DNA from 2 places in the Propionispora hippei DSM 15287 genome. Region 2 is predicted to be linked to the other one. Evidence: riboswitches for the same ligand, from Rfam matches in the RefSeq annotation. Region 2 holds a riboswitch; the other holds the start of a gene.
The links. A riboswitch is a leader RNA that binds a small molecule or an ion and turns the genes downstream of it on or off. The one in region 2 is predicted to bind cyclic di-GMP.

Region 1 (15,781 bases), on a different contig from region 2:
AGAGCCCACTGACGGGAGACGCCTGGAGGTTGGTGCTCCGCTTAAATGGGCGGCAGCCCTCAGTCTGATTGCAACCTTGCTGCTCGGTGTGTACCCCGGCCCGTTAGCCGACGTGGCAGCTTGGGCGGCGGCCAGTTTGTTTTAGATTTGTTAATCTGTTAGAAGCGAGCCTTTCCTCCTTACTTGGTGGGAAGGTTCGCTTTTTTATGTTGTGTCGTTTAAAGCGTAAAGACGGTATTTCCGGGCAAAGCAGGGAAGGCCATGAATACGTGGAAATAGTACAAATGGGCCTTCGGGGTTCTTCCATTACAAAACGTAGGAGAGATTGCAATGAATGTCAATTTATGCACTAAGAAAATGAAAACTATTATTGCCAGTATACAGACCCAGAATGAAATAGAAAAACTGCAGTCTTACGGGGCGATTGTTTCCATTATGGAGTTGTTTGACGATTTGGCCGAGATATTGGCCGTATCGGAGGATATTTACCAGCAGTACAAAACAAGCCTGCTCTGGCACTGCCAGGTGCTCTGCGGCCTGGAGGAAGCGGCAGGGCTGGATGAGGCAAGCCATGTCGAGGCTGCCTGTGAAGAGATTAGAAAACTGAAATCGGTCCATTGTTTTAATTGCAATTAAATTAGTGGACTGTCTACTCTGAAATCACAATTACTTCACGGATCTTTTTCCGTAATGCTTTGTTGTCGTCAGCTTACATATATCCTATATGCGTGCCTCCTCCGCCTTGCCTTACGAAAAAATTTCCGCGAATTCATTTGCATTTCCAAAGTAGGCGGTCCACTAAGAGTAGAATAATAAAGGCTGCTTTTTTCGTGAATTATCTGAGAATATCCGGCCGGAGATATTGACAGACTTAAAGATAGGGCTTATGATAACAGTAGAAAGATGAACAAACGACACAATACCCGCGCATATGTTCAAAGAGGAGACTGATATATGGACAGTAGTATGGAAAAGTCTTTGCTAACCAGAATTGCCTGGATGTATTATGTGCAGGATATGACGCAGGGAGAAATTGCGGCAAAGCTGAACTTCTCCCGAACCAAGATCACTCGTTGCCTGGCCAAGGCAAAGAATACGGGCATTGTTGAAATCCATATTGCCTCGGAGTATCGTGCCTGTCTGGATACTGAACAAGCCTTGAAAGATCGGTTTCCTTTTTTGGAAACGGTGGTTGTCCCGGCCGGTAATAGTGATGCCGTCACTAAGGAAGGCGCTGGTAAAGCCTGTGCCGGTTACCTGGAAAATATCCTGACAGATGGTGATGTTGTAGGCATTGCCTGGGGCTCTTCCCTGTATGAAGTGGGAAAATTCCTGGGGCTGAAAAAGCCGCTAAATATTACCGTCGTACAGCTCATGGGTGGACTCAACAGCAGTGAAACCATCAATCCGGAGGAGATTGTCAAGCAAATAGCCCGTCGGCTGCATGCCAACGGGGTATGGCTGAACACACCGGCCATGATGGACACGCCGGAAATCAAAAAAGCTCTGCTAAGTGATGAAGGTGTCAAACGGGTTCTGACCAAGGCCACCAGTTGCACCAAAGCGTTGTTTGGCGTTGGCGATGTTAGTGACGACGGTTCGCTGGTTATCAGTAATGCGCTGACCGTAGCCGAGATGGCAAAATTGCGGGATATGGGTGCGGCTGGCAATCTGCTCGGCTGGTTTTATGATGTCAACGGCAATCCGATCCATTCCTTTGTCAGCGACAGGGTGATATCCGTACCGTTTGAGGATATTAAACGGATTCCGCACAAAATCTGTCTAGCTACAGGCTCTAATAAGGCTGTGGCAATTTTGGGAGCCATTCGCGGCGGCTGCATGAATACGCTGGTCACCGATGAAGTGACGGCTCAGGAAGTATTGCGGCTGGCCCGGCAGTAATATGTTTTTTTGTTTGCATGGCGTATGTAATTTTTTTTGAATAAAAATGAACAAATGTGCAATTGGCGATGCATATGTGCTCTGGCGACTGGGCTATGCCGGGAGGGGTGGCCTGCCAAGAGCATATATGCATGACTAGGAAGCAAAACATTTATAGGAGGGAACAGGAATGAAAGTAGAGAAAGAGACTTTGTTAAAATGGTACAAAAAAATGCTGCATACGCGTTTTTTTGAATCCCAGGTAGACGCGTTTTTTGCCAAAGGTATGATTCATGGTACGACTCACTTGTCCATCGGGCAGGAGGCCTTTGCCATCGGTTCCACCGGGGCGTTGCGCGAGGATGATTTGATTACCAGCACCCACCGTGGTCATGGCGAGTGTATCGGGAAAGATGCTGATGTGAATTTAATGATGGCTGAGCTGATGGGTAAATCCAACGGCTACTGCAAGGGTAAAGGCGGCTCTATGCATATTGCCGACCTGGAAAAAGGAAATCTGGGGGCTAATGGTGTCGTTGGCGGCGGTTTTGCTATTGCAGCCGGTGCGGCGATGACTCAGCAAATGAAAAAGACCGGCAAGGTAGTGCTTTGTTACTTCGGGGATGGTGCCAGCAACGAGGGTTCCTTTCATGAAGCACTGAACCTGGCTTCCATCTGGAAGCTGCCGGTTGTCTTTATGTGCACTAATAATAAATATGGCATGTCCATGTCCACCGAACGAAGCATGAATGTGGAAACCGTAGCCAGCCGGGCCGCTGCCTATGGTATGCCGGGTGTCACCGTACCGGGCAATGATGTATTGAAAGTATATGAAGCCACCTTGGAAGCGGTGGAACGGGCCAGAAGAGGCGAAGGGCCGTCGATTGTGGAAGGTCTTACCTACCGTTGGCTGGGCCATTCCAAGAGTGATGCCAACCGGTATCGCACGAAGGAAGAGATTGAAGAATGGAAAACCAAGTGCCCCATCAAGGCTTTTGAAAAATACTTAATGGAAAACAAAGTGGCTACCAGAGAAGAACTGGATGCTATAACCGCCACGGCAAAAGAAGACATTGCTCAGGCTGTAGCGTTTGCTCAGGCCGGTTCCTATCCCGGTATTGAAACGTTAGAAGAAGACGTATACGCGTAAAGGAGTGGATAGATAATGGCAGTAATCACATATAAAGAGGCTGTAAGACAGGCCATGCAGGAAGAAATGCGCCGCGACGAGACGGTCTTTCTGATGGGTGAGGATGTAGGTATTTACGGTGGTGCTTTCGGTGTGTCACTGGGCATGCTGGATGAATTTGGCGAGGAACGTGTGCGGGATACGCCGATTTCGGAAGCGGCTATTTCCGGTGCGGCCGCCGGCGCTGCCGTCACAGGCATGCGGCCGATTGCCGAAATCATGTTTAGTGATTTTATTACGATTGCAATGGATTCTTTGGTTAACCAGGCGGCCAAAATGAGATATATGTTTGGCGGCAAGGCCAAAGTTCCCATGGTGCTTCGCCTGCCGGGCGGTTCGGGAACGGGTGCGGCAGCACAGCATTCGCAGAGCCTGGAAAACTGGCTGGTCCATGTACCGGGATTGAAGGTAGTTATGGCGACCACCCCCTATGATGTAAAAGGCTTGTTAAAAACCGCTGTCCGTGATGACAATCCGGTCGTATTTATTGAAACTAAAACCTGTTATAACCGCAAGGGAGAGGTGCCGGAAGGCGAATATACCATTCCCTTTGGTGTAGCCGATATAAAACGGCAGGGCAAAGATGTAACTATTCTGGCCACCGGCATCATGGTGCACCGTTCGCTGGAAGCGGCCGAACTGCTGGCTAAGGAAGGCATTGATGTAGAGGTCATTGATCCGCGTACTCTGGTGCCGTTCGATAAAGAAACGCTGGTCAAATCAGTGATTAAAACCGGCAAGCTGATCATTGTCCACGAAGCCTGCAAACGCGGCGGCTTTGGCGGCGAAGTAGCTGCTGAGGTTATGGACAGTGAAGCCTTTGATTATCTGGATGCACCGATCAAACGGGTAGCCGGTAAAAATGTACCTATTCCGTACTGCATGGAACTGGAAAAAAGCGCAGTACCGCAGATCGACGATATTGTAAAAGCCGTCCGTGAAATTGTATAAACAGGAGGAGTTAGCATGGCAGCAGAGTTGTTGATGCCCAAACTGGGCATGACCATGGAAGAGGGAACCATTGTGAAATGGTCTAAACAGGTGGGAGACAAAGTCGCTGAAGGCGAAATCCTGCTGGAAATTATGACGGACAAAGTCAATATGGAAGTGGAAGCTCCGGCTACCGGGGAAGTACTGGCTATATTGGCGGCTGAAGGCGATATTGTTGCGGTAAATACACCGATTGCTTATATCGGGCAGCCCGGCGAAAAAGTCGGTACGGCAGCGGCACCGGCGGTTCCGGGACCAGCTCCGGCTCCGGTGGCAGCGGCAGTAGCGGCTGCTCCGGTAACTACGGCGGCGATCGGCGCCGAGGGGAAAATAAAAGCCAGCCCGGCAGCCAAACGGGTTGCCCGGGAAGAACATATCGATCTGCGTCAGGTACCGCCGACCGGACCGGGTGGCAGAATCATTGAGAAAGATGTAAGAAACTTTAAAGCCAGCCCGCTGGCGCAGAAAATCGCCCAGGACAAGGGCGTTGATCTGGCAGCCGTTACCGGCACAGGCATTGGCGGCAAGATTATGAAAGCCGATGTGGAAGCCGCTGTCGCTACGCCGGCTGCTGCGCAAAAACCGGCAGCAAAAGCCATTCGTAAACCGCTGACTGGTCTGCGCAAGGCGATTGCCAAAAATATGGCTGAGGCCTGGGAAGCTCCTCATGTCACTCTAAACACTGAAGCCGATATGAGCGGTATGGTAGCTCTTAGAAAGCAGATTATTCCTGGCATTGAAAAACGGACCGGCATCAAGCCGTCCTATAACGATCTTATTATCAAAGTCGTAGCCAAGGCGCTGCGGGAAAACCCGACGATCAACTCCCGTTTCTATCCCGACGGCGTGGAAGCTTGCGAGGATGTTAACGTAGGTATGGCTGTTGCTATCCCGAACGGTCTGGTTGTACCTGTCATTAAAAATGCCGACACGCTAAGCGTTGAACAAATTGCTCAGGCAACCAAAGGCTTGGCCGCGCGGGCCAGAGACGGGAAACTGGCGCCTGACGAAATGTCCGGCGGTACCTTTACCGTATCTAACCTGGGAATGTTTGGTATTGATACCTTTACCCCGATCATCAATAAACCGGAAATTGCCATTTTGGGCGTAGGCCGCATGCTGGATAAACCGGCTGTAAAAGACGGTGAGATTGTTATTCAGCCACGGATTTCCCTGTCGTTGTCCTTTGACCACCGTGTGGTAGATGGCGCTGAAGCCGCTAAATTCCTGGGACGCATCAGAGAACTGCTGGAAGATTATCTCCAACTCATATGACAACGGAGGAATGGCAATGGCAACAGAATTGTTAATGCCCAAGCTGGGCATGACCATGGAAGAAGGGACCATTGTAAAATGGTTCAAGCAGGTCGGTGAGCAGGTAAAAGAAGGTGAAATCCTGCTGGAGATTATGACCGACAAGGTCAATATGGAAGTGGAAGCTCCGGCTACTGGCCAGGTGCTGGCTTTATTGGCACCGGAGGGGGCCGTGATTGAAGTTAATAAACCGATTGCCTATATCGGGCAGGCCGGTGAACAGGTTGGCGCGCCGCAAGCCGCTCCGGCAGCACCTGCCGCTGCCGGCAAGACCGACTATCAGGTGGTTGTTCTGGGCGGTGGACCGGGCGGTTATGTGGCCGCTATCCGGGCGGCCCAGTGCGGTCTGAAGACGGCCCTTATCGAGAAGGATTCCCTCGGCGGGACCTGCCTCAACCGGGGTTGCATTCCGACCAAAGCCTTGCTGCGAAGTGCCGAAGTCTATGAAACGATTAAAAAGGCCGGCGAGTTTGGTATTGCCGCCTCAAACGTTACCAGCGATATGAAAGCCGTATTTGCCCGTAAGGACCGCATCGTAAAAGGCTTGGTCGGCGGCATCAAAGGTCTGCTGCAGGCCAATAAGGTGGATGTTTTTAACGGGGAAGGCAAGGCTATTAGCCCTAACCAACTGGAGATCACTCAAAAAGACGGGGTGAAAAAGATTTCAACCGAGAAGCTGATTATAGCTACCGGTTCGACTCCCTTTATGCCACCCATTCCCGGTGCGGACAATCCGGGGGTCATCACCAGTAATGAAGCGCTGGAACTGGGCAAGGTGCCGCAGTCGCTGGTTATTATCGGCGGCGGTGTCATTGGTCTGGAGTTTGCCTATATGATGCAGACCTTCGGAGCCAGGGTAACTATTATCGAAATGCTGCCCCGTATTCTGCCGATGGCTGATAAAGAAGTGGTGGACGTATTGGTGGGTTCTCTGAAAAAACAGGGTGTAACTATCTTCACCAATGCCAAGGTCAATAAAATCAGCAAAACGGCCAGTGCGCTGGCGGTGGAATATGAGTTTGAAGGTGCGCTTCATACGGTAGAGGGTGAGAATGTACTGGTATCTACTGGGCGGGCGGCTAACTTTACCGGTATTGAAGGCTTAGGCATTCATGAGAAAAAAGGTATTCCAGTCAATGAGAAAATGGAAACCAAGCTTCCCGGCGTTTATGCTATCGGCGACATTGCCAGCAAGATTCAATTGGCTCATGTGGCTTCAGCCCAAGGCATTGTGGCTGCCGAAAACGCTGCCGACATGAACTCTCATTACTCGGATAAAATCATTCCTTCCTGCATCTACACCAGTCCGGAAGTAGCCTGGGTCGGCATCAGCGAAGCGGAAGCGAAGGAAAAATATCAGGATATTAAAGTAGGTAAATTCCCCTTTAAGGCCAGCGGTAAAGCGATGGCCTACGGCGATACCGAAGGCTTTGTCAAAGTAGTTTGCGATGCCAAGTATGGCGAAATACTGGGTGTCCATATTGTCGGACCCCATGCCACCGATCTGGTATCGGAAGGCGTACTGGCGCAGTCGCTGGAAGCAACGCTGGAAGAACTGGGCCACGCTATCCACCCCCATCCGACGCTTTCCGAAGCCCTGATGGAAGCGGCTCATGTAGCGATGGGACAGGGGATTCACTGGAAATAAGCGGTTGTAGGGTGTGTCTTAGAACTAACGGAATGACCCATGGCGAGTGATTTTTGTGCCAGACGAGGCAAATTTTTGTAGAAATAGCGGTTCCTATTTCAAGAAAATTTAACGAAGTATGGCGCAAAAAGCAACGTCATGGAGCGTTTCGGATAGTTTTAAGACACGCCCTGAATAGGAGGGTAAACCATGCTTGTACTGAACTGGGGTCTGACTCCTTACCAACATGCCTGGCAGTTCCAGGAGAGCTATACCAAAGCGCGGCGGCAAGGCAAAGCTGACGAGGATGTGTTAGTGCTGCTGGAGCATCCGCCGGTCATTACGGTCGGGCGGAGTGGCGTGGATGGGCATATACTAGTCGACAGCCTGACGCTTAAAGAAAAACAGTGTGAAGTATATCATGTGGACCGGGGCGGCGATGTTACCTATCACGGGCCGGGTCAGTTGGTAGGCTATCCACTGCTTGATCTGAAGCGTTACGGTAAGGATGTCCATGCCTATGTTCACAACCTGGAGGAAGTGATCATTCGCACGCTGGCCGATTTCGGCATCATCGCCGGACGGGATGAGAAATATACCGGTGTGTGGGTTGGTGAGGACAAAATTTGCGCCATCGGGATCGGGGCGCGCAACTGGCTCAGTTTTCATGGGTTTGCCTTGAATATAGACGCCGATTTATCGTACTTTTCCTTTATTACTCCCTGCGGCATTCGAGGCCGGGGCGTAACCAGCATGGAAAAACTGCTGGGAGCAGCTCCTGCTATGCAGGAAGTGCGCAGCCGTCTGATCGCTCATTTCCAAGCGGTTTTTCAGATTGCTGCCGTGACAGAAACCGATGGCCGCTGGCTGGGCGATACCCGTCCGCCATCCTGGCTTAAAGGACGGGTCGCCAGTAACCAAAATGCCAGCGAGGTTCACGGTATGCTGGATGAACTGGCTCTAAATACCGTTTGCTCCGGTGCACATTGCCCGAATATGGGGGAGTGCTATGCCAGCCGCACAGCTACCTTTATGATTCTGGGCAGCCAGTGTACGCGGCAGTGCCGTTTCTGTGCCGTGCAAAAGGGCCAGGTGCAGCCGGTGGATGCGGGAGAACCCGAACGGGTAGCCCACATGATAAAACGGCTGGGTCTGCAGTATGCAGTTATCACTTCGGTAACCCGTGATGACTTACCGGATGGCGGTGCCGAGCATTTTGCCCGTACGATTGAGGCCATCCGGCGAATTTCACCCGGCACGCTGATTGAAGTATTAATTCCCGATCTGCAAGGTAACGAAGCGGCACTGGATACGGTCATTGCCGCCCGGCCGGAAGTCATTAACCATAATGTGGAGACCGTGCCTGCCCTCTATAGCGAGGTTCGCCCGCAGGCTAACTATCAACGGTCTCTGGCCGTATTGGACTATGTGAAACGCCAAGCCCCTCACATTAAGACCAAATCGGGCATTATGGTTGGGTTGGGGGAAACCCCGGCTCAAGTGGCTGCTGTTCTGGCCGATCTTCGATCTATTGGCTGTGACTTCCTGACCGTAGGGCAATATCTGGCACCGTCAGCTCAGCATATTGCCATCAAAGAATATGTCGCACCCGAACAATTCGTGCACTACCGGGAACTGGCGGAAAGCTTCGGCTTCCTCCACGCCGCCAGCGGCCCCCTGGTGCGCTCCTCCTACCGGGCGGCGGACGGGTTCTTTCAGAAGGAAAGACTTTCGTCCTGATTGCTGAACATTGATTAAATAAAAATAAGGCCCTGTCTACGACATTACATTGAAGTCGCAGACAGGGCCTTATTTATTGTTACCGTAGTCAAATATTATCATTGATTTTCCAACGACCATTCTCATAGGTAATCAAACCAGCGAATTCCAATTGGTCCGGGGCTTGTCTCAAACCGGTTAGTTTGCTGTAGACGATTGCGTAATCTCCTGATGTAGGAAAGAGCTTATCACAGGTTTCCACTTGGTATTCCCAGTTGCAAATAATATTGGTAAGAGCCTGATGTAATAAAGAATCCACGTGCATTCTCCTTTTTATTTTTACTAAGCAATATTATATTAAAAATAATTTCCAGATAATAGTATGAAGATAGATTATATAATATTTTTTTGTTTGGTTTATTAGATTAGTCTTTGGATATATCAAGGAATGTGCTCTTTCAAAAGAAATGATTTTTGTCATAATTAGGCATTTAGTTAAAGAACAATAAGGTCTTGGCTACGACACGCAATAAATCGTAATCAAGGCCTTATTGTCATTTTTTGCAGAAAAATGTAAAAAAGATAATAAAATGAAGTTAAATCCAACAAAGGAATATAATGGAATACGTAGAAATTTTGTAATGGGATAGTTTCAAATCAATTTCAAAGAATTATATGATATGGAAGCGAAGAACGGTAGGCTGTATCTGGACACTTGGTCTGCCTGGAGATGGTAGTGTAACCGCCCATTTCTTTTTAGAGAGGGGCGGTTTTCATTTATGGAAATGTAGTATGCAGTTTTAGAAATCTTTAACTTTAAAAAAGAGTGGAGAAATTAGTCATGACCAATGAATTGGAACGTAAAAGAGAATGGAAAGGTCTGATATTTTTTGTTTTTTTTGTATATGGGATATGGACTGTGTACAGTCTTGCAATGATTTTTCTTTTTCTTGATCAAAAAAGTTTTGTCTGGATTCTCCATAATTATGGGGTGAGCCAAATTGTTTTTACAGGATTACCTATTTTTTATTATTTAAAATTTATAGAAAAAGTTGATATTAATTATTTAAAATTCAATAACATTAACAAGAGAGGTTTAATAGTATTAGTAACTTTTATTGCTATTGAATTTGCAATTCACTTAATAAGAATAAATCGAGAGCAGATGGTGAATTATGGTTCTTTTATTTTTTTAAATCAATGGACTAAAGGAATCATAATATCAAGTCTTATGGATGAAATATTATACAGAGGGGTGATTTTACAAAAACTTATGAAGCTCATGCCCTTCTGGATTGCTAATATAGTCGTTACTTTAGTAGAGATAGCATTATACAGGCCTGGAAATGCTATTGTTTGGTTGGATAATTTTATAGGTGGGATCATGTTTGGTTACGTGTTTAAAAAATCAAATTCTTTATGGGGGGCAATCTTAGCACACGCTGCATTTAATTTTATTAACATATACATTCATTAGTAAGATATTATTCATTAATTTTGATGAGTGAAGAATAGAGGAGGATTTTTTTGTCTTCTAAAGTTTGGGTATGTGGTGTCATTGCTTTAAAATTGACCTGGTTATCCTATCCCTTAGCGGCGTATGTTGGGCTGCGATTTCAAGAAATTATAGGGATGCAGATGGTTTTTCCTTTGGTATTTCTTTTTTTCTTGATGTTGATCATTACTTTTTGTGAAGGGTTTAGCTTTTTATATAATAAAGTAAAAGGTAGAGAGCAAACGATAGCGCTAATTTATGACGAAAAAGAAAATGAGCAGTCTGATTTTATTTGAAAAGAAAACAAGGTCCAACATGTCGTTTTATTATCAGTTAGTAAAGAAACAGGGGGAAATACGTTGGTATGGGTCCTGCTTCTTTGAACAAAAGACGATAACGGCAATAGAAATATTTGCGGATGGTTCTGATGATTGTCCGGTCATGAAAGCTGTTCAAAGTTCCGGTGAAGTTTTTTCGGTCTATGACCAAGAATTTCTTAGCGGATATATAGCGGAAGAAGATACTGATATTATTTTTAGCAATTCAGATGATAAACAAATCTTGCTGGCTGCCAAGAAAGAAATTAAAGATGAAGAAGCACAGGCGATGGATAATATCCTTTTTCTTGGGATTTGACACCATCCTTTAATAAAAACGGAAATTGTTATGTTTTGCGCGGGCGGGAAGGGCTGGTAGGGGGGAAGTATTATGTTGGATTGCAAAATCTGGAGTTAGTAGAAGCTTGAGCTATTGATGATTTTACCATGAAGCTAATTATGTTGATTATTATAATTCTTGACAATCGTCATAATAACTATTTTATTTGATCAAAGATGAAGATATTTAGAAGGATTAGAACCTACTAGCAAGCCTTAAGCTATAATATTTTTTTGCAGGAGGCGGGACAAAGATGGCCTATCAACTTACTTATCTAGATGTTTTACAGGCATTGTTTATACCTTTTAATATGTCCTTTTGGGCATTAAATATGGGAATATATATCATTATTGGTTTTATTCTATGGCGTGGGACAATATCGATGAAAAAATGGTATAGAGTTATGCTGGTATTAGCCAGTGTTATTATATTTTTGCTGGCTATGTTTTTAGTTGGAGTCAGTAATGAAGGGGATGGCTGGCAACTGTCGGAGCAAGAAATTAGGATAAAAGCCTGGCCGATTGAAGAGACTGCCGATTTGAAGACTGTCCAGATTGCCTTGGTGAGTCCGTGGAGCGAATGGCAGCCGACCTTGCGGACCAATGGATATAGTGTTCCTGGGTTGTCAACGGGATGGTTCAAGCTTCGTAATGGAAAAAAAGCGGCTATTTTCTATCATCAGAATCCACCGGATATGCTGCTGCTAAAGTCCGGTGATACTTACTATATTCTGGCTCATCCGGGTGTCCGGGAATTGTATATGAAACTTCTACAACAAGGAGTGAAAAAGTATGATTTATCAATTTCCCAAGTCGCCTTTAGATAGAATGGCCTGTTTTTCTACAGTCAGTTCTTTTGCCATTCTATGGGGAATAACGTTATATGTCGTACTGTATAGTCCGCTGAATAAAGGATATTTTTGGCTTGCTTTAGTATGGCTGGCTTTTCTCTCGGCTTATTTTTGGCAAGTTCGCTTTTATACATTGCGGGAAGACTGTGTCGTTATCCATCGTTTTATTGGAAATATAGTGATTCCGTTAAAAAAGATTGAATCTGTTCAAAGAGTGGAAAAGCTTTCAATATCGCTGCGTTTATTCGGTTCCGGTGGTTTGTTCGGCTATTTTGGCATTTTTCAACTAGAACAGGGAGGTCGGATAAGATTGTACTGCACTCGTTCTTCTAATTTAGTTGTAATCAAAGCGGATAAAGCTTATGCTATTTCACCGAATGATTCAGCAGAATTTTGCCAGCGAGTAATGGAGAAGATGGGAAAGCAGTGGACTGAAAAAGAAGGCTGAAGAGACATGTATACCAAAGCAGTTAATTGGCTTATTGTAATATTAAAAGTTTGCGGGATGCTTGGTGTTTTTTTTCTCCTGCGATTGCTATTATCAATCTTTCCTGGCGATTATTGGGGATTTTTCCTTACTTATTTTTGGCTGTTTGTTTTGGCCGGTTTGATCCCGGCTTTAATAGCCAGATTGAAAGGTGATAATTTCTGGGGCTGGTGGTTGCTTGGAACCTTGACGCCGGTTATTTCCATCGTTATTGCTGCCAGTCTGGAAGAACGGAGTGAATGGAACGGAGCAAAGTCGGCAGAGGATGTTGCCACAGTGGAGCAGTGTGATTTTTATATCAAGACGGTAGCTTGTAGGTCTGAACAGTGGGAGTACCGAATTGAAAATAATAGTCAGCAGGTGCTGTGGCTGGGAAGGAGATATTTGAGGTGTAAAGAGGTTACGGCGATAGAATTGTTTACTCCGGAGGAAAATCAGATATGGATTATGAAAGCAGCCTATGATAACGATAGTAAAAGGTTTTGTTTACATACACAGGAAGGTTGTAGCGGGCAACTTTTACTACAGGCTGATGGTTGGATTTTAACGGATGTCAATGGGGCAGGCTGGCTTAAGATTACGGAAGAAATACTGGAAGATCAGAGTCTGTTTCGTCGTTATGGTACTGAACAACTGGCTAGGCGTTTTGCTTTTTGTCATAAGAATGAGAAGCTTTTGGGGCGGTATTATGTGGCGCTGCAAAATTTAGAAATAGCGGCCAGCTTTACTGACGATTATGAAATAAGGGCGGTATTGCTTGCAGCTCTTTTGCTGGATGGTCACTATAACAAGCACGTAATATGAAACCAAAGCAACCTCATGAAATAGCAAGTTAGTCTAGTGCAACGTGATTAATCTATTCGTTAAATGTAGAAGCAATGGGAATATCACATACATGATCTGTTGGCTCATCCCAGCGTTAAAGAGCTGTATCGAAAAATTGTGAAATAAGAGGTGAGTGAGATTGCTCGGTAAATTTAAAACTGCACCACTTGATAAAACTGCTCGATTTGCAACACTTAGCCCAATTTATATAATGGGAGCGGTAACATTATTTTTTGTCATTATTGAAATTATCGTGATAAAAGAAGTAGTGGTACTTCCTTATCTTTTTGTTTTTTGGTTGATAATTATAAGCGGTTATTTTTGGGGGCCCCGCTCTTATACGGTATCAGAGACAACAATAGCCATCCATCGACCAATTGGAAATATCATTATTCCAAAATCCGAGATCAAAGAAATCGAAATAGCTGACAAATACCTATTGGTATACGTGTATTTGGATCAGGTGGCGCTTTTGGTTATTATGGGAAGTTTCGTTTAACTAATGGACAGCCTGCTACACTATACTGTACTTGCTTAGACAGAGTAGTTGTCCTGAAAACGGAAAAAATTTTTTATATTATTTCCCCGTCCGACCCGGAAGGATTTCACCGTACTTTACAAGTGCAAAAATAATTCAAATATAAAAACTAACCATAAAAATTTAACTAGCAGTTAAGGGATGTCAGACTGTGCAAAAATCATAGTTGGTTGTAATAATATCCCAAAGCGGAGATTATCAGCGATATTCTATTGTTTTTTTGTTTCTCAATTCAATATTAGTGCCTATTTTAATATCTAAGTGGTGAATAAGAATTATGGGAATTAGTTTTCGCACAGTCTGGTGTCTCTTCTGGACGAATCGATAAATCGACATGTGATATGAGGTTAGAATGTATATAGAACATATAAAAAGCAAAGGCCTAAAACCTTTGCTTTTTGTGTTTACAAAGAAAAACCAAGGTCAGCTTCGTTGGTGACCTTGGTTTAGGGAGAGGGTTATTGTGTATTTGGCTATATGTAGGTGGACAGTCATAGTATTACCCTAAAAATACAAAATATACACAGTATAATAAAAAAATTTAGCGCCAATTGCATAAGGTCATGCCTTGGCAGGAGGAACGGCAGGCTGGTTCTGACTGTTGTTTTCCCGGGCGGATTTTCGATTGGAGTAGTGCTTAGGATCGCCTAAGGTTACTTTAGAAGAATTTCCTTTGATGGTTTCCCTGATGATGGCCAATAAGATCACCTCCCAGGATTATTTTATCCAACCGGGAAGAGAAAAAACGGCCAGCCGGAGGCTGACCGCAATATAATAGTAATTTAATTAACGATATTGTTTACTTTGTTTTTAGGACAGGTGGAAGATTTCTTGTCGTTGATCTGTTTTTTCGGCGGCAGCAGTTTTTTTACTTCTAATTTGCATTTGTCGGAATGTATATGATGCTTCTTGCAATTCGGGTCGTTGGAATGATTCGAATTGGGGCATTGCTGTTCCTGAGCCGGAGGTGTTTGGGGCAACTCTGTTTTTGGAGAAGCGTACACCGACATAGCACCGACGCCGTATACCATTGCTAAACCTAATACCAAAGACATGGCCTTTTTATTTTTATTCAACAAACGAAAACCCCTTTCTTATGTACCGGTATAGTTTTGGAAACTGTTGATGTGCTTGTTACATCGCTGTTCCTGTGGCACATATATAGCTTACTGGATAAGTTTTAAATTTTCTTTAATTTGGTTATGGTAAATTCCGGTGTAATCAAGGGAAGATAAGAAAATACTAGACCTAGGGCATGTTTTCAAACTATCCGAAACGCCTCTGACAGCGATTTTTGTGCCATACTTTGTTAACATGTTTTGAAATAGGGGCTGCCTGCGGGTAAAATGTGGCTTTGTCTGGCGCAAAAATTACTCGCTATGAACATTTTATTGATTTGAAGCTACGTCTTGACATTGACAAAGGTACAGTTTTCTTGTACAGTAAGAGTGTAATCACAAATGATATTTATTGATCACAAATGTGAAAAGATAATTAGGAGGATGACAACATGAGAGCAGCCGTGTATTATGGTCCGAAAGATATCCGTATTGAAGAGCGAGCCATACCGGAGATTGGCAAGGGAGATATATTGGTACGGGTAAAATACTGTGCGATTTGCGGTACCGATGTGAGAATTTATAATTTTGGTCAGGCCAATGTGACGCCGCCGCGGATTACCGGTCATGAGCTGACCGGTGTTATTGAAAAAATGGGCGATGAAGTGGAAAATTATCAGCTTGGCGACAAGATCTGTCTGGTTCCGATTATGCCCTGCGGGACTTGTGAATACTGCCTGAAAGGCAAGAGCAACCTCTGCGACAATATCGCCACCTTTGGCTACAATCTGGACGGAGGGTTTGCCGAGTATATCAAAATTCCCGAACGGGCAGTGAAAAGCGGCAATGTAATTAAATTGGCGGAAGATGCCGACCTGTTGGGCACTAGCATTACCGAACCGTTATCCTGCGTCATCAACGGCCAGGAATACTTGAATATCGGCCTGGGTGATACGGTGCTGGTTATTGGTGCAGGAACGATCGGAGCCATGCATGTGTCACTGGCTAAAGCACGGGGGGCGGCTAAAGTTATTCTGGCCGATATTGGTCAGGCCCGGTTGGAACTGGCCGGCAAATGCGGTGCCGATCATTTGATTAATTCCAAAGAGTGTGATCTAATAGAAGAAGTGAAAAAACTTACCAACGGCAAG
Region 2 (15,781 bases):
TTTGACATAGGTGAGCTTTGTATCCAACTGATCCCCGTCCCGTACATAATCAGCGCCACCTACCTGCGTATCGGTATAATCAACGTGAGATAGCTCCCCCAGCAAACGCCAGTTGGGAGCAAGATGCTGCCATTGAAAAGTTTTTGTCCATATATTGCCCGGACTTAGTCGGTTGTTAGGTACATCATTAAGCAGAGTATAATCTCCCTGAAAAGAATAGGTTGTCGCTAAAGTCCATGTATCTTTGTCACTTACCTTACGACTGACAGCAACACCCGGCGTATAGTTCCACCCCGAGCCAAATGTTCCGTACTTAACCAAATCATCATTCATAATCGGTTTTTCACCGGACAGGGCTGCTTTTCCCGTAGGCATATTGACATCCAGACTGTAGCGCACAGAGTATTTGCCATGACCATTCGTATGCGCTATGGCTACGTCACTGTCGGACCAGCCGGACACTCGTCCTGAACCCGTCAACTGCGGGGCGGCGTGCTGTGAGATAACATACGCCGTATTAAAGGAAGTCTCCCAATTGCCATGCTGATAAAAAAAAGAATACGGTGAAACAAACTGATGCCCCTGATCTCCTCTGTTGTCTTTCCATGAATAATAGGTACTTGCGGCAAGGACCGAACGGGCAATAGGGATCTTTGCGTCTTCCTTATTTAATAATGTTACGTAGGATTGCCGACTATCCAATTCGGCCTTTGCATCGCGAACTACTGCTTTCGCATCCTCCAGATTTCGCTGAGCATCTTTTAATACTGCTTCCGCGTCCTCTAAAGCTATTTTGGCATCGGTCAGCCTATCCAGCGCTTGCTCTTTCTCATCAGTAGCCGCATCCTTGCCGGCTTGGGCAATCTCCGTATTTTCACCAGCCGCGTCAACCTCCTGCTGAAAGGTTTCCGCACGATCCCTGGCGGCGGCAACAAGCTCAAGCTTGGCATTATCCCTTCTCGCCCGTTGATCGGCCCTGCCGGCTATTTCATCAATATTCCCCTCATTGATATCGGCAAAGGACATAGGCTCGTCAGTTTCATTCGCACTTTGCGCTACCGAATTAGCCGTCTGCTCCGCAATCCGCCAATAACCTGCTGCCCGTTCCTGAGCTGCGGTCTGGGCCGCCAAGGCCAGCGTCAAACGGTTTATAGCCGCACGCTCTTTTCCTTCGGCCTCGGCAACCTGTTTCGCGGCTTCTCCTACATATGCATCTTTTTCCTTCACATTAGCTTGTGCTCTGCCAACCTCCTGCTGAGCCTTCTCTGCCGTGGCAAGGACTTCCTGAAGTGCCTCCAGAGCTTGTTTGACTGCCTCCTTTGCCGCCACCCGTTCAAACGCAGCTTGCATTGCCGCTTCGGCTGAATGGGCTGCCGCGTTTAGATTCGCCCCCGTATTCTTTGCTTCATCAGCAACATCAATGGCAGTAGGTACTCCCGCTTCAACCAAAGGCTGTCCAAAAACGCATAGGATAAAGGCAGCTATGATCATATAGTATTTCTGCATAAAATCCCTCCTATTTGTATTTGTCTTGTTGCACCGGATACCATCTACTAAGCCAGCGGGATATCATACCCTCTTCTATTTTATTTAAAACCGGCTGGGTACAAAAAACGAAGTAATCAATTCGGTTTGTATAATAAATCAATCGCATCATTGCCAAAGACAGCGTCAAAAAGGCGGCTAAGAACAGCCCAAAGCCATAGGTATTTTCGCCTAAGCATACCGAAATATAATTAAACACGATATTAGCAGCAAGGAAAAAGCTCGCAATACTCAATGCGCCCCGCCTATCTTCAAAGTACAGCATAATAATTAAAAAGTACTGGGTCATACCGGTAAGATACGCTCCAATTAAAAGCACGTTGTAAATATGTACCGAGTCATAAGTAAGTCCGAGCCAAGGCAGTAAGTAATTCCCCAACGCCAGGAAGATAAAGGTTACTACCAACTGTATTTCCATGAGATTACGGATTTCAGACCATAGCACCTGAAGCATAGCTTGTTTGGCGTCCTCAATTTCACGATAATTGCCTTTCCCGGTAATAAGCTTAAAATAGATCGCGTATTTATCGTAGAAATTAAGTTCTGTAGAAATAACAAATACAATAGCTATCGGCACCAATGATAAAAATGCGTAAAAGGTAGCCACATCATAGGCAGGAGCCAACAAATAAGTATCGGCTACCTTTAAGCCTAAGGGACTGCGCCAAATAAAGAAAATAGGACAATACAAACCAAGATAGTAACAAATATTAATAAAAAACAGGGACCGGTATTTTTCAAAATACTGCAAAAAGGAAAAATGGCAGTTATTAACCTCTGTGAAGAATCTTATAATATTTAATAACAGCATGGTCATCACCAAAAACATACCAATATCAATAGTCACTAACAGCCCTGTCACTATGTCCGGAATCAACACTTTTGTTACCAAGTAAGCAAGTACAACGGTAACGGTCACACCTACCGAGTAGGACTGAATAATTTTCCGGTAATCTTTTAACGCGCTTAAATAAACCCCTTGTATCCAGATTATGTTTAATTCCATGTAAAGAATATAAGTGGCAAGCTTCAACATGATATTGAGCGGAGCGTCCCACAAAAACCAAATAGCCGGTATGGATGCGACCAACAATACCATTGTGATAATACCATACAAAGAAGGTACGACACTTTCATACTCTTTCCGGTAAATCTTATCGGCCGCAAACCGGGTAATCAGCATGGCGAACCCGCTTGATGCAATTTGAGAAAAAATCAACGGATAAATGACCGAAGCCAGAAACAACTGTTCTACCTGGTATGAATTATTCATCGAGTGCAGCATCGCCTGAATAAAAAGGATCATAAGCAACATAAGAATAAAAGGACCAATTGTTACAATCGCCGTATAGGAACAGGCCCGTAAATAACCTACAGCACTTTTTTTGTGAAACAGCTTTTTTAACTCAAAACCGATTCCCGCCACATGACTCCCCCCAATTCTGCATACACCTGGCGATAGCTCATAATCATGCCATCCTTGGTGTAATACTGAGCAATTCTTTGATAAGCATTTTCTCCCATACTTCTCCGCAGCTCTTTATCACGGGCAAGCCTGATAATGGCCTGGGCCATCGCTTCAAAGTCCATCAAAGGAACAATAATGCCCGCCGGCCCCAGAGAGTCATTGTTACCATACAATAATTCGCGGCAGCTTCCCACATCGGTCGTTACAAAAGGCTTATAACAAGCCATCCCCTCCAGCACAGCCAACGGCTGCCCTTCACTAACACTGCTTAGCACCATAATATCCAGCTTCCCCAGATACTCGTTTACATTCACTGTCCCGGTGAACTGGACACAACCTTCCAACTTCAGCCGCTCCACCATATTCAGGCATTCTTCATAATACTCTTCATTTTCATCAGTCGGTCCAAGAATTAAAAATTGTGCCGAAGGCAATGCCTGAATGACCAGGGAAAAACCGCGCAGCATGGTAATAATATCTTTGATTGGCACAACCCGCACCACAGCGCCAATGACAACCGTATCTTCTTCCGCCGGTTCAGCGCTAATTCCCTCGTACAGCTCCACATCAACACCATTGGTAATAATCTCAATTTTACCGGCATCGCATCCCAAAGCGACCTCAATCTCCGCATTCTTGGCAAACAGGGAGAACACCCGCGTTGCTTCAAAATAAGTCAGCCTGGCAAGGCTATAAAAATAATTGATCCATAAGTCCTTAAAGTGCGGCTCTACCCAATTGCTCTGAATAATTTCTTCTTCCCGTTCACGGGAATAAATGCCATGCTCGGTCAGGATAAAGGGCTTTTTGCTCATTTTTGCCGCCAGGCTTCCCACGACGCCGGCATAGCCTGTTGCTACACTATGGTAAACATCCGCACGGGGAAAATCCTGTTGTAATAAGAAAAATAGCGGTAATAGCATAGATCTCACGGTCCAGAAGAAATCTGTGAACGGTAAGTGGCTATACCGTTCCTTATAAACGGCCGTTATGATGTCAAAAAAGTTAAAGCTCATAAAAATACTAAGAGCCGCCCTTGTCTTTGATGAGCGGAAAATTTCCACTAATTCATCAATCTTGATTTCGCCTTCACCACATATTAACGAAAAGAGCATGTCCTTTTGCCGGGACGACAGTGGAAACACCGTAGTGCCCGAATACTGCTGGTTTAAAATACTGTCAAGGAAAACTTCTTTGACCTCTACAATATTGTCGGGCAGACTATATTTAAACTTCCCTTTATTTTTCTCTTCCGCACCGATAGAGTAGATGATAAATTCATGCTCCGGCATTCCTGTTATCAGCATCTGAATCCAGGACGAAACGCCGCCGGTAATGTACGGATAACTACCTTCGGCAATGATACAGATTCTCATTCACGCACCTCACTTCCAAAAAGAAGACTCACTTGGGAAGAATGGATTTTTAGCAAATATACATTTTCATCAATAGATTGAGCATCACAGCCTGTTGCCTTGATAATTTTCCTCGGAGTCCGCAAAACGAAATAGCTGTCGCCACGAAAGCCGCCGCAAGCTATCTGCAATTGATTGTCATCCAGCTTTAGCCGGTAATTCATCCGCAAGAAATCCTCAAAATATTCCGCCCCCTGCGAAGCGGTGCAAGCCCGAAGCCAATTATATTTTTCCGCAATATCCTTAAACAAAGATTCAAGACCTTTATAAAATTCCTCCCAATGGCGACCTTTGTTTTCGGGATAGAAAATATTATCGGGATGGACAAAGTGGCAAAACACTCCCAAGAAACTGATTCCGTTGATAATACTCCAATCATCATCCTTATCCCGGAAATAATTTGAACTGATCCGGGGCATATTCAATACGCCGTCCGGTCCTTTGTCATACTCCTGAGCATAACTGTTATCCGTTTCATAATGGCCGACATATACGGAAGAAATCACATGCAGGTCCGGTAAAGCCTGCACCAATGTTTTCCTGCCTTCAGGACTCAGTATATTGGAAGGCGGGACATATACTCTCAGTTTATAATCCGGGTATACGTCCCCAATATACCGTTTCAATTCGCCTATACTTTGGGTCATAGCATCCACACTTGTCCAGGGCTGATAATCTGTATGCCTGACAAAGCCCGGCGGAACCAACGGTTGATGGTTATAGCCGTGCACCCCCAGCTCACCGCCGCTCTTTAGCAGCTCTCGGCCATACAAAATAAGGTGGTTCCGATTGGCACCGTTATTTGCTTCCGGAGCAAAAGGAGGATCGACTTTATTTCCGTAGGTTTCTATAACGACTCCGGTATACTTTACATTATACCGTGCTGCTAATTTGAGCATATCCGGCCACCATATTTGCCGGTAAAATTCTGGAGTAGTCAAATGATAGTCAGGATAAATAGCGTCACTGGTCCCTTCCGGCACGGGAGCCGGAAAATCATCAAGATACATCAGCTTGATACCAATCACCGGATAAGCAAATGTCTTTAAGCCAATTCCCAACATACCCGTTATGACACCCCGACTGTCTTTTACCTGTAAAGAAGTTCCATTATAGACAACATAAGAACCTTTGCCATTGTTGCGTTCCCAAAGTAAGGGAACACCTTCATAGGAGGTAAGGTGAAGCCGAGATTGTTCATCAAGTTCAACAGGATAAGAACTATTTTCAATACTGCTCTTTTCGGAGACAAAACCTTTACCTTTAATTAAAATATTGGAAAGCACTTTAATACCCGGTGTAGTTACCATATCACCGCTGCTTTTGATTCCCAGCTCTCTTTGTATTTCCGTAAACATATTCCCGTTTGGCGTAATCATAAAATAGACATTTCCACCATCAGCAACATACCGGTGCAATGGCTCGAAATTCTTAAGTTTATCCAAATCACTAAAGGCCAAAATAATCCCCGTGTAATTCAACTTTTCCTGGGCTATTGCTTCCACCGGAATAATTTTGACGTCCTTCTTAATCTGTTGTAATGTTTTCTCAATATTAAAGGCCAGACGAAGGCTGTCACCATTTTTTCCATCATAAACAAGCAGGAACTGCTCATCAGGCCAGCTTTTGGCAGCATCAGGCAGACTACGCACTGCCTTAGCTTCAACTGAAAAGTTTGTGTTTTTAAACATTTTCAAGAAGCCTTCACTCCGCTGGTTCTGGAAAAATAGTCCTAAACACAAAAGAATGAATAAAATAAGAATATTGCCCCTGTTATGACGCATGCTGCTCACTCCTGTCCCAAAACCGGATAACCGCTAACGCTCTTTGCGAAAAGACTATGGCGGAGTTTTTCAGTTGTCGGATAGACCGCTGAATTTTTCGAGCATCAGCCAAATGATAGGCCAATTTTATATCGGACAGATATGGTTGTTCACTATTCGGAAAACACTCTATAAATATCTGACAAAACACTTCGGCCTTTTTATAATTTCTTAATTCTATTTCGCCTTCAATCTTCATTAAGAAATACTTTTCTTCCGATCTGTCTAAATGCAGCAGACGCTCCAGCAAAACAACCTGTTCCTGCTGCAGGGAAATCCGGCTCGTCGCATCCATGCTGCTGCTTTTTACATAAACATCGATTGCATCAATATACTCCCGCAAGGCCGGTACATCTGTCGGTACCTCTGCCAGCCTTTTCTGTAAACGATAAAAAACTTCTTCCAAGGCTCTGATTCGGCGGCTTACCAGCGAAACGGCATAGTGCGATATTTCAGTATCCTCGTCACGCAGCGCCGTTAATAAAACTTCATTGTTCCGCAAAATATCCTTTCGTATAGCAGCACCTAATAACTTTCGTTTAGTACCCGTATCTGTTAGAAGCAATACATCCTGCATGGCAAGCACAGCTTCGCTTTGCTGCTCATGTTCCATAAAAAACGCCTGTTCATGTTCAAAACTGCGGTATACGTAGGAAGGATCTTCGCAGGAAAGATATCGCTTCTCGAAAGTTTTCACAATCAGCAATAACAACAGCCCAAAAAGGGGAATGAGCAGTACCAACATGGCCTCACAAAAGGCTCTCTCCCGTTTCTGCCGGGAAAAAATCAGGTAATATACAAAAAAGGTCGTAAAATGAATCAATAACCACTCATTCATCATCGCATCCACCCATAATCATGCTAGTCTGGATTCCAGCTTCGGACAGTCTTTGCTGTACTTCAGCAGCCATTGCCACAGGTATATTCAGCATCAATAAATATAAAGCACCGTCTTGGCGAAGCCCGACATAATCCTCATCTCTAACTTTTCCGGCAAGCCTTTGATAAACCTCCTCATAGGTCCCATACGGCTCAATGACCTTCAGCAGCAAATGTTCCTGTCCATATAGTTGTCTCCTGCTTTCCACTGCCTCCAACACATCTTCAAATTTTTCCGGAGTAAGAATTTCGGTTTGAGCAATGTATTTTTGATCTTCCAATTCTTTATCGTACAAGTAGGCTTTAGTAAAAGCATCTGTCACCAGCATAACAACAATTTGAAAAAGATTTTCATGATATAAGGTCAAATTCTCAAACGGCAGATTCTTCAAAGCAACTATGGCAATAACCCTGCCTTCATAAATAACAGGTGCTGCCATGAGCGGGCTGTCAGGTCGCAATTCATTATTTATAAACATTCTCTTCTTATCCATGATATAGCGGGCATACTCGGAATCGGCAATTTTTATCGACTTGGCTTGATCATCTCCGTAGCCGGAAGATTGCACTTTTAAACGCCAATAAGTTTTGCCCCTGTTTACCGTATAAAGAGCTACCCCATCGGTTTGCATAATTTTCCCTACAATCCCGATAGCCTCATTGGAAATATCTTCCATTTTCAGGCTATTCAAGGCACGAACAATATTATATATTTTGCCAATACTATCGTTAGCGTTAATAATCTGCGAATGAAGTTCATCCTTGCGTTGGTTACACTCTAAATAAAGAGTCCGCATAAAGTTATACTGGCTATTTATTGCATCCAGCTCCATCTGCTTATCCGCTGCTATTCGTTCCGAATTATCCCGTACGTAACCTGTGGCAACTCCAATGCACAAATAAGCGGCCAGGTGAGTCAAGTATTGAGCTTGATACATGATGGATACAAAATCCCCGCCCCGTGCCAGTGCCGTGCCAATAAAAAGAACCGCTGAAAAAGCTACGGCCGGCAAAGATTGCTTTTTGCCATATAAAATGCCCATAAGCCCAATGTAAATATAGTTGTAATCAAGGCCAAGGCGGTAATCAATCGTTCCTCCATATAGGCTGTTCCAACTAAATAGGAGCATCAGAATAAACATGCCTGAATTCTCTATATGGGGCCGCCACCGGGAAAAACTGTTGCTTGGCATGTCAATGGCGGCCGCAGTGGCTTGCTCCGTCCAATGAGCTTGATACCACGTGTAAGTTTTTGCAAGCCCCTCACGCAAAGAGTATTTCTGCTGCCAGCCCAACTCCTGTCTGACAAGAAAATTATCCAGTCTTGAATGAGCCACCTCACCGGTTCGCCGTTCGGCAAAGCGCACGCCTTTAATAGCATGCATGTCTCCCAACGCAGCGATTACATCTGCCAAGCTGGTTTCCGTATTTGTTGCTACGTTCATGATTTGCGAGGTTACTTTACTAGTGGCGGCCCGGAAAACGGCATCGGCCACATCTTCCACAAAAATATAATCACGAGTCTGTGTGCCATCGCCATAAACGACCACTTCTTTTTCTTCCAGCATGCGCTGCATAAAAATAGATACGACTCCGGCTTCGCCGGCAAGACCTTGACGCGGGCCATAGACATTGGCAAACCGTAATATGACTGTTTTCAGTCCATACAGTTCAGACCACTGCCGGCAGTAATATTCCCCTACCTGTTTATTCATTCCATAAACAGATACAGGCTGGAGCTCTGTATTTTCAATAATAGGCAAATCCTCAGTATTCCCATATACGGCTGCCGATGAAGCAAATAAAAATTTCCTTACTTTGTATTTGCGAGCCAGGTCCAGCATGTTGATTAAGCCAAGTATATTGGATTCACTATCCAGATAAGCATCCGCATTGGAAACGGCAACGTCGACTTGCGCCGCAAGATGAATAACACAATCGATGTTATTCGTGCGGAAAACCTCCTCGCAGTTTTTATCCGTTACATTAAGCTGATAAAAATCATAGTCAACACTGAGATTGGCTTTCGTCCCGGTAGAAAGATTATCAATAATACAAATTTTGTGGCCTTCTTTAAAAAAACGTTCGGCAACATGTGATCCGATAAAACCACAACCGCCAGTGATTAGTATGTTCATTGCTGTTCCTCCAATATTTGATAATAAACAAACTGCAATTGTTTGCACTACCACGCTGAGAAAATATACAAAAATTACATGACTTGCTTGTTCTCGAAATAGTCGTATGCATCAATGACATCTAAAAAAACACCACTAAAGCCATCTTTTACAATCTCATCAAGTAAAGTCCGAGGAGAACCGAATAAAACCTTTTTCCACTCTTTAGTCCAATATTTCACCTTAAAATTCCCCTGCCAATCAGGATTTTCTTCCGCAATCCAGGCGGGAGGGGATGTTGACCAGGACGCCTGCCAATAAGGCCGATAGTTTTCCGCTTCACCAATGCTTAGATAAGCAAATACCAGCCGGGAAGTGCCGTTTTTCCTTACACGAAGCGAAGCCACGTCGGCACTGGACAACGGTTGATTATCAAAATAACGGTCGATAATCAGCAAGTCGCAATTCGTATTGCGCAGCTTACGCAGATACTCTTCCTTGCTTTTGAAATTTCCGGGATTCAACAAAATTAGAAAGCTGTGCACCTGATCAAGACGACTAATTTTTTTGTTAAATTCCCACGGCAAATCCCGTGGATAAGAAGGAATGGTATTAAGATCAGGGCTTCCGATAAAAGAAATATACCCTTTCGCACGATTCTCCCGATATGCATCATCAATCTGGTTATGATCCTGGCAATAGTCCACGATAAAAACCGGTAGATGATTGGCTACAGGCAAACTTAACGAGGAGTCAATAAAATCTTTAGCGTCAGGAGTTGTCGGCATAGTATGCATCGCCTGATCATCCTCCGTTTTTCCCCAGGTATAAGCCCGCCCCTCCACTAAAACTCCATCAAGATGATTAAGTAATCTTTTGATCAACGCATCATCAAGATTTTCCTGACGGTATAAATCCAGTCCGCCATTGCCGATTACCTGAAAATAAGGATTTTTCTTTTTCGCATAGTTGCTGATTTCTTCAATCAATAAGACCATTTCTTTTTTATATTGAATATCTGCTGCCACCACTTCATTTCTTACCGTACAAAAGAAAAAAATGCCGCCCATAACTATTAGCAGGCTGTAAATTAAGGTACTTCCCTTGCCCAATCCATTTCTCCCCCCTAGGTTATGTTTTCAAATAGTTTTATAGAAATCCAAGATAGATAATAGATAAAATGAAAACTAACTATTATGTCTGTCATTGCAATAAGATTTATGGAAAATTGTTATGATAACTGCGCAAAAGCATTTGTAACTATAGTAAAGGTTTACAAATTTGACACTATACGAAAGTATAGTTTATTATTTTTTTCAACCAGTCAAATTCATCCCTTTTAAAAAACACAAAAAAATGACTGCCAAGTTACATCAGCAACTTGGCAGTCATATACAAAACTGTACTTAGACCCATAGCTTTGCGACCTTGATTTTCATCAAGTTTGCCATATCTTGTATTATTTTCCTCTAACAACATAAGCTTCATTATAATAAAAAAATTTAAATTGTCAAGAAATACCTTGAAAATTATTCATAACTCACCTATTTTGCCCAAAAAACGCTTTATATCTAGAATTTATTACGCTATATAAAAAACTGTTCAAAAATAAGTAATGCAGCCCTGCAAATATAAGAAAAGACTATTCTTTAAATAAGTTTTATCATTTAAAGAATAGTCTCTGTTTTATTTTATAAGCTCAGCCTTATGATAGGGTTCAAAATTTCTCAAACGCAGCGCATTGGTCACAACCGAAACCGAACTGAAGGCCATCGCCGCTCCGGCGATGACCGGCGACAGATAGCCGGCGGCAGCCAGCGGGATGCCCAAGGAGTTATAGACAAGGGCCCAGAACAGATTTTGCTTGATGTTTTTCATCGTCGCTTTGCTTAACCGTATAGCAGCCACAATACCGGTCAGTTCACTGTTCATTAAGGTAACATCGGCGGCCTCAATGGCCACATCGGTTCCTGTTCCAACAGCAAACCCCACATCGGCGGTTGCTAAAGCCGGGGCGTCGTTAATACCGTCACCGGCCATGGCAACAATCTTCCCCTGACCTTTCAGTTCCTTTACTTTTCGCGCTTTATCTTCAGGCAGAACTTCCGCCAAAACATGGGTGATTCCCACGCTCCCCGCAATGGCTCTGGCTGTCCGTTCGTTGTCGCCGGTAAGCATCCAAACCTCGATCCCCAGCGCCTGCAGTTGGGCTATGGCCTCCACCGACCGCGGTTTCACCGTATCGGCAACGGCAAACAACCCGGCCAGTTCTTCCTCGACCGCCATCAGCATGACAGTCTTTCCCTGCTGCTCCATCGCTTCGATGGCCGGAATATGCCCGGCAAAGTCAATATTCTGCTCTTGCAGCAGCTTCCGGGTCCCCAGCAGAATGCGTTTGCCGGCGACCACAGCCTCAACCCCATGACCGGGAATCGCCGTGAACGTTGCAGGTTCACTCAGCAATGCAGCCTGTTTTTGGCTATAGCTGACAATAGCCTGCGCCAGGGGATGCTCGGAGTTTTTTTCCGCGCCCCCAGCCAGCGACAATAGTTCAGCCTCAGCCATACCGGACAAATTAGTAAAATCGGTTACTTCCGGCTCACCCTTGGTAATCGTCCCCGTTTTATCCAAAACCAGCGTGGTAATCCGGTGGGCATGTTCCAAATGCTCGGCACCCTTGATCAGTATGCCGTTTTCAGCCCCTTTGCCGGTCCCTACCATAATCGAGGTCGGCGTTGCCAACCCTAAAGCGCAGGGGCAGGCAATAACCAGTACCGCGGTAAAATTGACTAAGGCCCGTGAAAAATTACCGGCATCGACGATCACATACCAAACGAGAAAGGTAAGCACGGCAAGCCCCACTACTACCGGTACAAAATAACCGGAAACCACGTCGGCAAACCGCTGAATCGGCGCCTTTGACCCCTGGGCCTCTTCCACAATGCGCACAATCTGAGCCAAAGCCGTATCTTTGCCAATCCGGGCGGCCTTAAACTTAAAGGCCCCCACCCGGTTCAGAGTCGCACCGGTCACTGCATCGCCGACCGTTTTCTCAACTGGCAAACTTTCCCCGGTCAGCATGGATTCATCAACCGTTGATGTGCCTTCCACCACCACGCCGTCAACGGGAATTTTCTCTCCCGGCCGGACGGCTAAGACATCACCGACCTGTACAAGGTCAATAGGGATCTCCTCTTCTTTGCCGTTCCGCACCACCCGGGCTGTTTTGGCTTGCAGTCCCATGAGCGCTTTGATGGCCTCCGAAGTGCGCCCTTTGGCCCTGGCTTCCAGCAGCTTACCCAGAATAATCAGCGTAATCAGTATGGCCGAAGTTTCGAAATACAAATTATGCGGCGAATACAGCATATTGGCAATGCTGTAAAAATAGGCAGCCGACGTTCCCAACACGACCAACACATCCATATTGGCACCACCGTTTTTTAAAGCCAGGTAAGCTCCCCGGTAAAACTGCCCACCGGCGATAAACTGGACAGGTGTGGCCAAAAACCACTGCAGATACGGGTTCATCAACAGCGCCGTCACCTGTCCGTCACTTCCCATCAGATGTAACACCATAGCCAGTATCAGGGGCAGCGAGAATATGGCCGAAAGGACAAGCCTAAACTGCTGCCGCTTTATATCTTGTTGGCGGGCGGCCTTTTCACGGTCGGTACCGGCCTCGCCGCCGGCATTATCGGCAATCGGTTGCGCACCAAAGCCCAGGCTTTCAATTTTAGCGACGAGCATGGCACTGGTGATCTCATCCGGATTCACTTCAATAACGGCTTTCTCCACCGCCAGATTAACCACTGCCTGATAAACGCCGGGCAGTTTGCTGACAGCCCGCTCTATTCTGGCTGAACAAGCGGCGCAGTGCATGCCGGTTATATTAAACTCATATTTTTCCTTAAACGTCTGATATCCTAAGTCCTCCACCTTCCTGGCCAGCTCCTGCAGACTGACTTCTTTAGGCTCGTAGGTAACCGAAGCTTTTTCGGTTGCCAGATTGACCGCCGCCTTGACCACCCCCGGCAGACCGGCCAAGCCTCGCTCTACCCGGCTGGAGCAAGCGGCGCAGGACATGCCGCCAATTTTAAAGGAAGACGTTACCAAACTTTCACTTTGCATTTTATTCATACCGGTTTCACCCTCTTAACTTTTCCAGGTTCTTAGTAGAAACAGAACCCGTTATTTCGCAAACTTGGACAATACATCCATCAATTCTTTAACCGACTCTTCCGTGCGATTTTCCTGAATCGCGGTTACTACACAGCTTTTAGTGTGGCTTTCCAACATAATGAGTGCCACTTGATTAAGCGCCGACCTGGCCGCCATAATCTGCTGCAGCGTATCGACACAATACCGCCGTTCTTCCACCATCTTTTCAATTCCGTTTATCTGACCGGCAATCCGTCTCAGTCTTGCCTTAATATTCTTCTGCTCCTGTTCGTTTAACACAGCTCACCCTCCATTACTATACCCCTGTATAGTATATATTATAATTTGTTTTCTGCCAAAGTCAATAATCCGTCAGGAAGCTTTCCTTATTTTCACAATAGCCCGGTCATTTTATACAGATAGTTCCTTACCTCAAACAACCTCTAAAAGTAAAACCCGCCTAAGCGGGTTTATTGTTACGTATTTAGATTTTAAACCGCCCGACAGCCTCTCGCAATTCTGACGCCTGCTTAACACTGATCCGCACAGGAAAATCCGATTCATTGGAAAAACTGCCGTCAAACCCCTGAGCTATTCCTATTTTCTGCAAACTCTTTTCAATGAATGCCTTCATAAGAGGTATTGATCGGGCCAATATTAATGCCATAAAACAGGATAACCGGCCAACACGTCCTGGAGAAACTTATAACCCAGATTGATGCCAAACAGAATAATGGTAACACCGCAGACTACATTGATCAGTCGCAGCCTGGCCGCCGTTAATTGATGGCGAAAACGGGCCACCAGCGTGACCAGACCGAAAAACCAGACAAAAGACCCGCTAATGACGCCGGACATAAAGAAGAGACTGGCCATGGCGTCAAGCGAAGCGCGATATCCGCCCAAAATAAAGGTGCTGTCCAGCAAAGCCTGCGGATTCAGCCAGGTCACGCTGAAGGTAAAAAACACCGTCTTATAAAAAGATTCATCCAGTTGGATATCCGCTGAACTTTCCGGTTGTGTCCGCAGCAGACCGATACCGATGGCCAGAATGATCAGACTGCCGAACAGATAAAAGCCCCATTTTAAGAACGGAATGGACTCCAGTACTTTTCCGGTCCCCCAAAAGGCGGAGATAGACAACGATATATCGAACAGCGTAACCAGTAGCGCCACCTGGTAGGCCTTTAACCTGGTTTTACGCAACGCCGTATTAATCACATATAAATTTTGCATGCCTATGGGCGCCAAATAGGCGATGCCCATCAAAAACCCCTGTATAGAATACCCAACCATTTATCCATCCTCCATGTGTGCTTTTTCTTCATTGTAATAACTGAATATCTCTTTGTAACCAGCCAATCCTGCTGGAAAATACCCAACCACTTTGTTACAATAAGTTCATAGCATGACAGATATCCGACGGGGAGGCTTTGTATGGACACCATCGACTGGCAGCTTGACAGAACTCAGGCAAGTACGCTATACAAACAAATCATCGAAAAAATCAAAGACAAGATCGCCAACGGCGAATGGCCGCCAGGCACCAAAATCCCCTCGCAGCGCAGTATGTCGGACATTCTTAAGGTCAACCGCAGCACCATCAATACGGCGCTCAACGAGCTAATCGCCGACGGCCTGCTGGAGGCCTCCGTCGGCAGCGGTACGCGGGTTGCCAATAATTCCTGGTCTGTCCTTGCCTCCTCGGCCGCCCTGTGGACCCCCTATACCCATAGGGGACTGCAGCAGCCCAACCTGTCCACCATTCAGAAAATCAATACCTATGAATTTGATGATCGGGTCATCCGGCTGGGTACCGGCGAACTGTCACCCGAGTTTTACCCCAAGGAACTGATGCAGGACACGCTTCGCAGCATTGGTGAACATATTACCAGTCTTGGCTATGAAGAACCGCTTGGCCTGTACCCGCTGCGGGAAGAGCTTTGCCGCTACTTAGCACGGCTGCAGATTGCCGCCACACCGGCCTCGCTGTTAATCGTATCCGGCGGGCTGCAGGCGTTACAGCTCATTTCCCTGGGCTTGCTCAACCGCAGCTCCACGCTCTACCTGGAACGCCCTTCCTATCTTTTTTCCCTCAATCTTTTCCAGTCGTCCGGCATCGCGCTGCGTGGCCTTCCCATGGACAACGAGGGGATTTCGCTTGAGGCGCTGCAAGCCGTCCCGGCCACCGCGTCCCGCTGCCTGTACACCATTCCCTGTTTTCAGAACCCTACCGGCACAACCATGACGGAAAAACGTCGCGCGGAGCTGTATGCTCTTTGCGCCGCCAAACGGCTGCCAATCATTGAAGATGACGTATACCGCGAGCTATGGTTCGACAGCCCGCCGCCGCTGCCGGTAAAGGCGCTGGATAAA

Region 1: linked by a shared signal. The riboswitch ahead of F3H20_RS11640 (CPBP family intramembrane glutamic endopeptidase) and the one ahead of F3H20_RS08210 (endo alpha-1,4 polygalactosaminidase) in region 2 are both predicted to bind cyclic di-GMP.

Annotation. Positions count from the first base shown of each region.
Region 1 is NZ_FQZD01000018.1:52,269-68,049, forward strand. It holds gene F3H20_RS11595 (NADH-quinone oxidoreductase subunit N) at 1-145, shown strand, start outside; gene F3H20_RS11600 (hypothetical protein) at 331-636, shown strand; gene F3H20_RS11605 (sugar-binding transcriptional regulator) at 955-1,902, shown strand; gene F3H20_RS11610 (thiamine pyrophosphate-dependent dehydrogenase E1 component subunit alpha) at 2,072-3,031, shown strand; gene F3H20_RS11615 (alpha-ketoacid dehydrogenase subunit beta) at 3,047-4,021, shown strand; gene F3H20_RS11620 (dihydrolipoamide acetyltransferase family protein) at 4,037-5,335, shown strand; gene lpdA (dihydrolipoyl dehydrogenase) at 5,352-7,022, shown strand; gene lipA (lipoyl synthase) at 7,212-8,741, shown strand; gene F3H20_RS11635 (hypothetical protein) at 8,830-9,039, opposite strand; cyclic di-GMP riboswitch class II at 9,394-9,477, shown strand; gene F3H20_RS11640 (CPBP family intramembrane glutamic endopeptidase) at 9,562-10,197, shown strand; gene F3H20_RS11645 (hypothetical protein) at 10,248-10,511, shown strand; gene F3H20_RS11650 (hypothetical protein) at 10,489-10,851, shown strand; gene F3H20_RS11655 (PH domain-containing protein) at 11,126-11,698, shown strand; gene F3H20_RS11660 (PH domain-containing protein) at 11,664-12,170, shown strand; gene F3H20_RS11665 (DUF805 domain-containing protein) at 12,177-13,013, shown strand; gene F3H20_RS11670 (hypothetical protein) at 13,174-13,533, shown strand; gene F3H20_RS20460 (PH domain-containing protein) at 13,479-13,667, shown strand; gene F3H20_RS19930 (hypothetical protein) at 14,134-14,271, opposite strand; gene F3H20_RS11680 (hypothetical protein) at 14,355-14,648, opposite strand; gene F3H20_RS11685 (zinc-dependent dehydrogenase) at 15,083-15,781, shown strand, end outside.
Region 2 is NZ_FQZD01000011.1:125,733-141,513, reverse strand. It holds gene F3H20_RS08240 (coiled-coil domain-containing protein) at 1-1,506, opposite strand, end outside; gene pelG (exopolysaccharide Pel transporter PelG) at 1,517-2,971, opposite strand; gene pelF (GT4 family glycosyltransferase PelF) at 2,947-4,389, opposite strand; gene F3H20_RS08225 (DUF2194 domain-containing protein) at 4,386-6,212, opposite strand; gene F3H20_RS08220 (hypothetical protein) at 6,202-7,092, opposite strand; gene F3H20_RS08215 (NAD-dependent epimerase/dehydratase family protein) at 7,082-9,268, opposite strand; gene F3H20_RS08210 (endo alpha-1,4 polygalactosaminidase) at 9,343-10,359, opposite strand; cyclic di-GMP riboswitch class I at 10,620-10,706, opposite strand; gene F3H20_RS08205 (heavy metal translocating P-type ATPase) at 10,934-13,384, opposite strand; gene F3H20_RS08200 (metal-sensitive transcriptional regulator) at 13,436-13,705, opposite strand; gene F3H20_RS08195 (LysE/ArgO family amino acid transporter) at 14,063-14,701, opposite strand; gene F3H20_RS08190 (aminotransferase-like domain-containing protein) at 14,843-15,781, shown strand, end outside.